DNA from 3 places in the Pseudorhodoplanes sinuspersici genome. Region 1 is predicted to be linked to each of the others. Evidence: predicted binding sites of a transcription regulator. Region 1 holds the regulator's gene; each other region holds the start of a gene.
What was found. Region 1 encodes LexA, which represses DNA repair genes until DNA is damaged. Its sites were predicted from a motif close to TGTTCNNNNTGTGTTCNG; they were not measured.
Positions count from the first base shown of each region.

Region 1 (3,112 bases):
CATCCGCTGGTGCCGGTCCATCGCAAGCCGCGCGTTGCCATGCTGGCGACCGGCGATGAACTCGTGTTGCCGGGGCAGACGCCGGGGCCCGGCCAGATCATCTATTCGAACGGCTTTTCGATCATGGCCTTTGCGCGGCGGCTGGGCGCTGAGGTCATCGATCTCGGCATTGTAGCGGATCGTCTTGAAGACACAGTCTCCGCCATCCGCCGCGCGCGCGATGCAAATGTAGATGTCCTGGTGACGATGGGCGGCGCCTCGGTCGGCGACTACGATCTCGTGCAGAAGGCGCTCTCGGCCGAAAACATCGATCTGTCGTTCTGGAAGATTGCGATGCGACCGGGCCGCCCGCTGATGCATGGACAATTGGGCGAAATGCAGGTGCTCGGCCTGCCGGGCAATCCCGTGTCGGCTTATGTCTGCGCCTTCCTGTTCCTGGGACCGCTGCTGCGGAAGATGACCGGGCGGCATGATGTCGAGAACCCGACCGAGCAGGCTTTGCTGGGCTCCGACCTGCCGGAGAATGACGAGCGGGCCGATTATCTGCGTGCCCGGATATCGCGGTCGGTCCGCGGAGCCCTGGTGGCGACGCCGTTTCCGCTGCAGGATTCGTCGATGGGCCGGGTGCTGGCCCATGCCGATTGCCTCGTCCTCCGCGAGCCGCTGGCACCGCGGGGCGCGGTTGGCTCGATCTGCACGATCCTGAAACTTCCCCTTTGAAATCCCTTCGCTTTCTTCACTCCAAATTAAGGGCTTGCAGAACACATATCGAACATATAGTGTCCGTTCATGATTTGTTTCGCACCCCTTGAGGTGCCGGTTGCCGGGGGAGACGATCGATGTTGACGCGGAAACAGTTCGAGCTTTTGCGCTTCATCAACGAGCGGCTGAAAGAAGCCGGCGTGCCACCCTCCTTCGACGAGATGAAGGACGCGCTCGACCTGCGCTCCAAGTCCGGCATTCACCGGCTGATCACGGCTCTGGAGGAGCGCGGCTTCATTCGCCGCCTGCCCAACCGCGCCCGGGCGATTGAGGTGATCAAGCTGCCCGATTCCGTCGTCCAGGGACCAGGCGCCCGCCGCGGCTTCACGCCCAGCGTCATCGAAGGCAATCTCGGCCGTGTCCGGACCGTCTCTTCGGAGGACGACGGCAATGGCAGCAGCGGCAATCGCCCCGTGGCCGTGCCGATGATGGGCCGGATCGCCGCCGGTACGCCGATCGAGGCGATCCAGACCAAGACTCAAACCATCAATATTCCGCCGGACATGCTCTCGGCATCGGGCGAACATTTCGCGCTGGAAGTCCGCGGCGATTCGATGATCGAAGCCGGCATCCTCGACGGCGACGTTGCGTTGATCCGCAAGTCCGACGGCGCCGATACCGGCGACATCGTTGTTGCACTGATCGACGAAGAGGAAGCCACGCTGAAGCGTTTCCGCCGTAGAGGCGCGTCGATCGCACTCGAGCCGGCGAATACGGCCTACGAAGTGCGCATCCTGCCGCCAACACGCGTGCGCATCCAAGGCAAGCTGATCGGCCTAATCCGCCGGTACTGACACGGCATCTTCGACATCCAGATCCTGTAGACGCGGCGTCGCATCACGCGGTGGTGCTTGCGGCTGCGCGGACGTTGCCGTTTGCACCGGCTTCGCCGTCCACGGGCGCTGATAGTTTGTCGGTCGCGCTGAATCGATCGCGAACGAAGAGCCGTTCCATCGTGCTCTGCTCGCGCCATTGGCCCGTGCGACGTTGCGATCAATAGCCGGCGCGGCACAATGCGGCGGAATCGTTCTGTTCGTCACGACGAAGGCTGCGATTTCGCAATCTTCGGCTGCGGCTTCCGCCGTAAGCGACAATGCTACGGGCCGCCCATCGGCCAGGCGGGCAACGCAACCGTTTTCATCGCAGCGTGTGCTTTCCGCAAGCGACGAATCCTTGGCAGATCGTGAATCCCCATCGGCGGCGAGCCATTCGCCAAGCACGAATTCGTCCCGTCGGCTCGCAATGATCCGCAAGACGCCGCCCGCGTCACGCACCGCTGCCATGCCCGCATCCGCGGAGACGAACATGTCGGGACGCGGCGTGATTAGAATGAAGCCGATGCAAGCTGCGCCCAAGCCGGCACCTGTCCAGCGCAGCGGGGAACGCAAGAGGCATACAACGACGAGGCCTGCCGTGCCGATCAGCAATGGGCCGATGCCAAAAGCGGGAATGCGGCCAACAGCGCCAGGCAAGCTGGCGACCCAGGTTGCCGCCACGATGATCCATTCAATCCCCTCGCCCATCAGCCACCAGAACGGCCGGTCGAATCCGAACGGCAAAGCGACGAGTGCCAGAAGACCCACGGGCATCACCCAGATCGAGACCGCCGGCATGGCCAAGAGATTGGCGAGAACGCCATAGGGTGCGAGGCGATGGAAGTGATAAGCGGCGAACAAGGTGGTCGCGAGCCCCGCGACCAGCGATGCGAGAATGAGTGCGACGATCTCCCGGCCTCCCCATAACGCAGTGCGTGCGCTCAAGGATTTGTCGGGCACATTGGACAGCCACGGCAGCCCGCGCTCATAGACGGCGATCAGCGCCAGTGTTGCCGCAAACGACATCTGAAAACTCGGATGGACGATCGATTCTGGCGCAATCGCCAGCAGCACCAGCGCGGCAACCGCGATCGTTCGCAACGTGAGCGCCGGCCGATCGAACATGACTCCGATCAGCACAATGGCCGTCATAATGAAGGCGCGTTGCGTCGCGATCTCTGCGCCCGACAACAAGAGATAGAACGCCGCGATGATCAGCGCCGCGCCCGCCGCCCATTTCTTGATAGGATAGCGGCTGGCGACGATTGGAAACAAGGCGAGGCCGGCACGGACGACGAAGAACACGACGCCGGCGACGACGGCCATGTGATACCCGGAAATCGACAACACATGCGCAAGGCTCGAGATATACATGGCGTCGTTGACGGGAGCGGAAATCGCATCGCGTTTTCCGGTGATCAGCGCCGATGCGATGGCGCCCTTGTCTCCTGGCACGGCCGCGCGAATGCGCGCGTCGATGGCATCGCGTAAACCGCTGATTGCGGCCGTATAACGAAGCCAGACGCTCGGCGATT
Region 1 covers NZ_CP021112.1:4,733,622-4,736,733, reverse strand. Annotated here, with positions in the region: gene CAK95_RS23070 (molybdopterin molybdotransferase MoeA) at 1-720, shown strand, start outside; gene lexA (transcriptional repressor LexA) at 840-1,556, shown strand; gene CAK95_RS23060 (ComEC/Rec2 family competence protein) at 1,539-3,112, opposite strand, start outside.

Region 2 (3,112 bases), 180 kb from region 1:
GATCCGGCGTGCCCTGCGCGACGATGCGGCCGCCATGCCGGCCGGCGCCGGGGCCGATATCGAGCACATAATCGGCGAGGCGGATCGCGTCCTCGTCATGCTCGACCACGATCACGGTGTTGCCGAGATCGCGCAGGCGTTTCAGCGTTTCAAGGAGGCGCGCATTGTCGCGCTGATGCAGGCCGATACTCGGCTCGTCCAGCACATAAAGAACGCCGGTGAGGCCCGAGCCGATCTGCGAAGCCAGACGAATGCGCTGGCTTTCGCCGCCGGAGAGCGTGCCGGAGGCTCTGGCGAGCGTCAGATATTCGAGGCCGACATCGACCAGGAAGCGCAGGCGGTCGCGGATCTCCTTCAGGATGCGGACGGCGATTTCGGTCTGCTGCTTGTTCAGTTGCTTGGGAATGTCGTTGAACCATTCCGCCGCGCGCTTGATGCTCATCTCGGAGACCTGGCCGATATGCAAGCCGCCGATCTTCACGCACAACGCTTCCGGCTTCAGGCGATAGCCGTTGCAGGCATCGCACGGCACGTCGGTGAAATACTTGCCGAGCTCCTCACGCGCCCATTCGCTTTCGGTTTCGCGGAAGCGCCGTTCCAGATTGGTGATGACGCCCTCGAACGGCTTTTTGGTGTTGTAGGACCGCATGCCGTCGTCATAGGTGAACTTGATCTCGTCGTCGCCCGAGCCATAGAGGATCGCGTCTTGAGTCTTCTTGGCCAGCGCCTTCCACTTGGTGTCGAGCGTGAACTTGTAATGCTTGCCGAGCGCTTCCAGTGTCTGCACGTAATAGGGTGACGATGATTTCGCCCATGGCGCGATCGCGCCCTTGCGGAGCGTTGCGTCCTTGTCGGGGATGACGAGGTCGGCATCGATATGCTGCTCGACGCCGAGGCCGCCGCATTTCGGGCAGGCGCCGAACGGATTGTTGAACGAAAACAAACGTGGCTCGATTTCGGCAATGGTGAAGCCGGAGACCGGGCAGGCGAATTTCTCCGAGAACAGCATACGCTCTTCGGCATGCGCGCCCTTCAGCCGCTTGCCTTCGACGGCGGCGCCATCGGCGAATTCCGCCACCGCCATGCCTTCGGCGAGATGCAACGCGGTCTCGAAGCTTTCGGCGAGCCGCTGCTTGATGTCGGATCGCACCACGATGCGGTCCACCACCACGTCGATATTGTGCTTGAACTTCTTGTCGAGCACCGGCGCGTTGGCGATCTCGTAATATTGGCCGTCGATCTTCAGCCGCTGGAAGCCGCGCTTCATCCAGTCAGCGATCTCTTTCTTGTATTCGCCCTTCCGGTCGCGCACGACCGGCGCCAGGATGTAGAGGCGGGTGCCCTCTGGCAGCGCCAACACGCGATCGACCATCTGCGACACCGTCTGGCTTTCGATCGGCAGGCCGGTGGCGGGCGAGTAGGGCACGCCGACCCGCGCCCAGAGGAGGCGCATGTAGTCGTAGATCTCGGTGACGGTGCCGACGGTCGAACGCGGGTTCTTCGAGGTGGTCTTCTGCTCGATCGAGATGGCCGGCGAGAGGCCGTCGATCTGGTCGACATCCGGCTTCTGCATCATCTCCAGGAACTGCCGGGCATAGGCCGACAGCGACTCGACGTAGCGGCGCTGCCCTTCCGCATAGATCGTGTCGAATGCGAGCGAGGATTTGCCGGAGCCGGACAGGCCGGTGAACACCACCAGCGAATCGCGCGGCAGGTCGACATCGACATTCTTGAGATTGTGCTCGCGCGCCCCGCGGATCGAAATGAACCGGCGGTCGGCGGCCAAAGAGGATTTGGATTTGGCGCTCTTGTCGAAAAGGTCGTTCATGCAGCCGGATCTTCGGGCCTGGAGGTCATTAATTCAGGGCGGCGGAGGTCCGGCGCGCGGAAGGCAGGCGGGCGGACAGATGCGAACATAGTAAGAACGGCGGCAATGCGCTAGTGCCCGCCGACGCACTGCTGCCATCTGGGGACAAGTGGGCGGCGCCGGCTGGCCGGGATCATGTCAAAAACAAAAGGGCCGGCGTGAAGCCGGCCCTTTGGCAATGTCGTGCCGCTGCGAGGCGGATCAGTATCGTGCGACAACCGGCGAGACCGGCGTCTTGCCCCAGTCGAACTTGTAATTCAGTCCAGCTTTGAGCGTGTGGACCGAGTCGAGTTCATGGCGCCAGCAGAAGGTGGCACCGCCTGACGTGCCGCAAACATCGGCGTCTTTCAGGTCGATAAACAGATACTCGATTTTTACGCTCCAGTTGTTGAGCCAAGCCCATTCAATGCCGCCGCCGACGGCCCAGGTCGTGAGCGTCTCGTTGTTCGTTGCGTTGATGAGACCGCCGCCGCAGCCGCCAGTCGAGCAGTTGTCGAACGTTGCCCGATTGAGATTGACGAATGCCGCGCCGCCCTTGGCATAGAGCATGACGCGATCCCAAGCATAGCCAAGCCGGCCACCGGCGAAGCCGTACCATTCGCCCACCCTGGCGCTCGAAAGCGTATCCAGGGCCGGGCTCAAGGGATCGGCCGCCAGGCCATCCAGCTTGATGTAGCCAAATTCGCCCTCGATGCCCCAAACCCATGGCGAACCGACAGCCTGCCAATTCCAGCCGATCGTGCCGCCGCCAATGAAGCTGGAATCCAGCCCATGCGACCAGGACGAACCGGCAACATTGTAACCATCCAGGTCGGTACTGTTTGCGTCACCGCCCCAAGCGCCACCTGCGAAGCCGCCGATATAGAAACCGGTCCAGTTGTAAATAACGGGCGCGGGTGGAGGAGCCTTATAGGCGGGACGCAAGTCCGCCGCGCTGACCGGCATACAGAGTGCGTAACCAATGAGTGCTGTGATTCCCAATCGAGTTTGCCACATGGTGTCCCCCGTCGGCATAAAACTCTTGGTGCAGCCAATATACATGTATTCCGTGGGAGTAGCGTGATGTTTCAGCAACGCTCATTAAAAAACGTAACCTCTGTTTGCTCGAGCAAATTTTGTTGCTTGACAGTGTAGGTGTTTTTTTGCCGCCGACTCACTGCCAAAACAAAAGGGCCGGCGTGAAGCCGGCCCTTTGATCGTTGGATGAACGCTCGGGGGATCAGTATTTCGCCATCACCGGGGCCG
Region 2 covers NZ_CP021112.1:4,553,328-4,556,439, forward strand. Annotated here, with positions in the region: gene uvrA (excinuclease ABC subunit UvrA) at 1-1,828, opposite strand, end outside; gene CAK95_RS22215 (outer membrane protein) at 2,069-2,863, opposite strand; gene CAK95_RS22220 (outer membrane protein) at 3,087-3,112, opposite strand, start outside.
Region 2: uvrA (excinuclease ABC subunit UvrA) is a predicted target of LexA. The motif match lies at 1,910-1,927, and genes of this name have one in related genera.

Region 3 (3,112 bases), 730 kb from region 1:
CTGTTTAAATAACAAAACATCGTTCCAGGAGGTTATCATGCGCGCACTTCTTGGCGCCGCTCTCATCTGCACGTTTGCCGTTCCAACCATTCTTGCTGTTCCATCCATGGCGCAGCAGCCGGCCCCCACGGCTCCCACAGCCCAGACGCCCTCGCAGCAAGCCGCGCCTGTGCCGGCATCGGGACAGTGGCGGGCATCGAAGGTGATCGGCGTTGACGTTTACAACCCACAGAATGAAAAGCTCGGCGAGATCAATGAATTGATCATCGATCAGTCCGGCCGTGTTGCCGGAGCCGTCATCGGCGTCGGCGGATTCCTTGGCATCGGCGAACATGACATCATGGTGCCGATGGATCGTCTGCGGTTCTCCAATGAAGCCGGTAAAACCACGACCGGTGCCGCAGGCTCCGACAGCAAGCAATGGTATCCCGACCGCGCGGTGATGAATGCCACTAAAGATCAGCTCAGGGACATGAAGGCGTTCAAATACTGATTCAGATCCATGGATTCAGATCCTGAGGCTGGGGGCATCGCCTCAACTTCAGAGAGCCCGGACAACCAACCGGGCTCTTCTTTTCGTCAGCCAGGAGGACGCTGAAACACGGCGCCATAGTGATAAGGCGAGACCTCCACCTGCTTTTGAAACGTCAGGCCGCCGGGTTCGACTGCGGCGATGGTTTGCGACGGTGTCATGCGCAGGCTTGTCGCCGGTCCGCGCGGGGCGCCGAGAACGGTCGTTTCCTCGCGCGGCCTTGCATGCCAGCTGACGATCGCGAACAGGCCGCCGGGCTTGAGCACGTCATGCACGGCCCGCGCAAGGCGCGGCTTGTCCGGCACGCCATGAAACGCATTGGCCAGAAACACGTGATCCACCGGCGCGCGGATTGCCTTCGCCATCTCGTAGGCGTCGGCTTCGACAAAGGTGATGTTTTGAGCGCCGCCGCGTTCGGCGATGCGGACCTTGGCCGCGTTCAGCAAGGCGCCGTCGATATCGATCGCAATGACCTCACGCGCGATGCGCGAGAGCGGATAGGTGAACCAGCCATCGCCGCAGCACAGGTCGACGACCGACATCTCCGGCTCGATGCCGACGTCGGCCAGCACCTTGGCGGGATCGGGCCACAACGCCTCCCACCAGCCGGGATCGGGCATTCCGGTGCCTTCGAAGAATCCTGGAATGGGCATCGATCGTTCTGGCCGGCTGCGAGTGACTGCTTTTAATCGTACGCCTGTTCCCGGCGGTGCGCATTCGCACGCACGGGCCGTATCGACATATCCACCTATCTGCATGACGGCTGAACGTTTCGCGAACCGGTGGGGTGGTGTTTTTCGAACGAGAGCCAGGAAGGGCGCAAACGGCGGGATTATCCACTTTTATGAAAAGAACATATTGCGAACATGGAACAAATGGGGTACGTTGCTCCCACTTCAGTTATTGGAACCGGGCGGGGTGAAAAACCGCTGTGGGGTGGCTGAGCAAGCTCCGCAACGGCGCATATACGCCGCCCGAATCGTCAGTCATAAGGAGCGCCAGATATGGCTCAGTCGGCCCTGCGTTTGGTTGAAGGTTCCTCCATGGATAAATCGAAAGCCCTTGATGCCGCGGTCTCACAGATCGAGCGCGCCTTCGGCAAGGGCTCGATCATGCGGCTTGGCAAGAACGACAAGTCGATGGATGTGGAGACGGTCTCGACCGGCTCGCTTGGTCTGGACATCGCGCTTGGCGTCGGCGGTTTGCCGCGGGGCCGGATTGTCGAAATCTATGGACCGGAATCGTCCGGCAAGACCACGCTGGCGTTGCACACCGTGGCCGAGGCACAGAAGAAGGGCGGCATCTGCGCCTTCGTCGATGCCGAACATGCGCTCGATCCGGTCTATGCCCGCAAGCTGGGCGTCAATGTCGACGACCTTCTGATCTCGCAGCCCGATGCCGGCGAACAGGCGCTCGAAATCACCGATACGCTGGTGCGCTCGGGCGCTGTCGATGTGGTGGTGGTGGATTCGGTCGCCGCGCTCGTGCCGCGCGCCGAACTGGAAGGCGAGATGGGCGATGCGCTGCCCGGCCTGCAGGCGCGGCTGATGAGCCAGGCGCTGCGCAAGCTGACCGCTTCGATCAACAAGTCCAACACCATGGTGATCTTCATCAACCAGATCCGCATGAAGATCGGGGTGATGTATGGCTCGCCGGAAACGACGACCGGCGGCAATGCGCTGAAATTCTACGCCTCGGTGCGTCTCGACATCCGCCGGATCGGCGCGATCAAGGATCGCGACGAGGTGGTCGGCAACCAGACCCGCGTGAAGGTGGTGAAGAACAAACTGGCGCCGCCGTTCAAGCAGGTCGAGTTCGACATCATGTACGGCGAGGGCGTGTCCAAGGTCGGCGAGTTGATCGATCTCGGCGTCAAGGCCGGCGCGGTGGAGAAATCCGGCGCCTGGTTCTCCTATGACAGCCAGCGGATCGGGCAGGGCCGGGAAAACGCCAAGACGTTCCTGCGCAACAATCCCGATATGGCCGCCTCGATCGAAGCGGCGGTGCGGCAGAATTCCGGCCTGATCGCCGACAAGATCCTCGTTGGCGAAAAGGACGAGGATGATGGCGACGACGACGGCGAGGAGTGATCGGCGGCGGCAGCCCAGGCCGCCTGCATTCGTGAGCTGACAGAGCTGTTCCGGTTTGATGTCCATGGCCGGGATGGCCATTGCAACGGCTGCGTCGTGACCGGCGCGGCCGTCTTTTTTCAGTCCGCAGTCTTTTTCAGCCCGCAGTCATTCCGCAACCTGATCGTGGCGGCTTCATCGTCGCCGATGCGCGCTTTACAGGAACGCATTCCCAAGGGGGACTTAAAGGACGCATGACCGCGCCGGGCCAGATAACCATGGCGCGCCAGCCGCGGCCCGCCGGTTCCCCGGGGTATTTTTTAACATCCGGTCGGGTCGCCCATCGTCGCTGTGCCAGCCGCCGCATTCGCTGAGATTTTCTCTCGTTTTCTGGACTTGGCCGGACCCCGCCGCTACATATCCCTCGAAAATCAATCCTGCCCGGGCGTCAGGCTTAGGCACAGAGGGAGCCGGGCCTGTTCCGGCTGCGCGGCAGCAAGATCGTCATGAG
Region 3 covers NZ_CP021112.1:5,458,977-5,462,088, reverse strand. Annotated here, with positions in the region: gene CAK95_RS26610 (PRC-barrel domain-containing protein) at 38-493, shown strand; gene CAK95_RS26605 (class I SAM-dependent methyltransferase) at 580-1,185, opposite strand; gene recA (recombinase RecA) at 1,537-2,622, shown strand; gene alaS (alanine--tRNA ligase) at 3,108-3,112, shown strand, end outside.
Region 3: recA (recombinase RecA) is a predicted target of LexA. The motif match lies at 1,382-1,399, and genes of this name have one in related genera.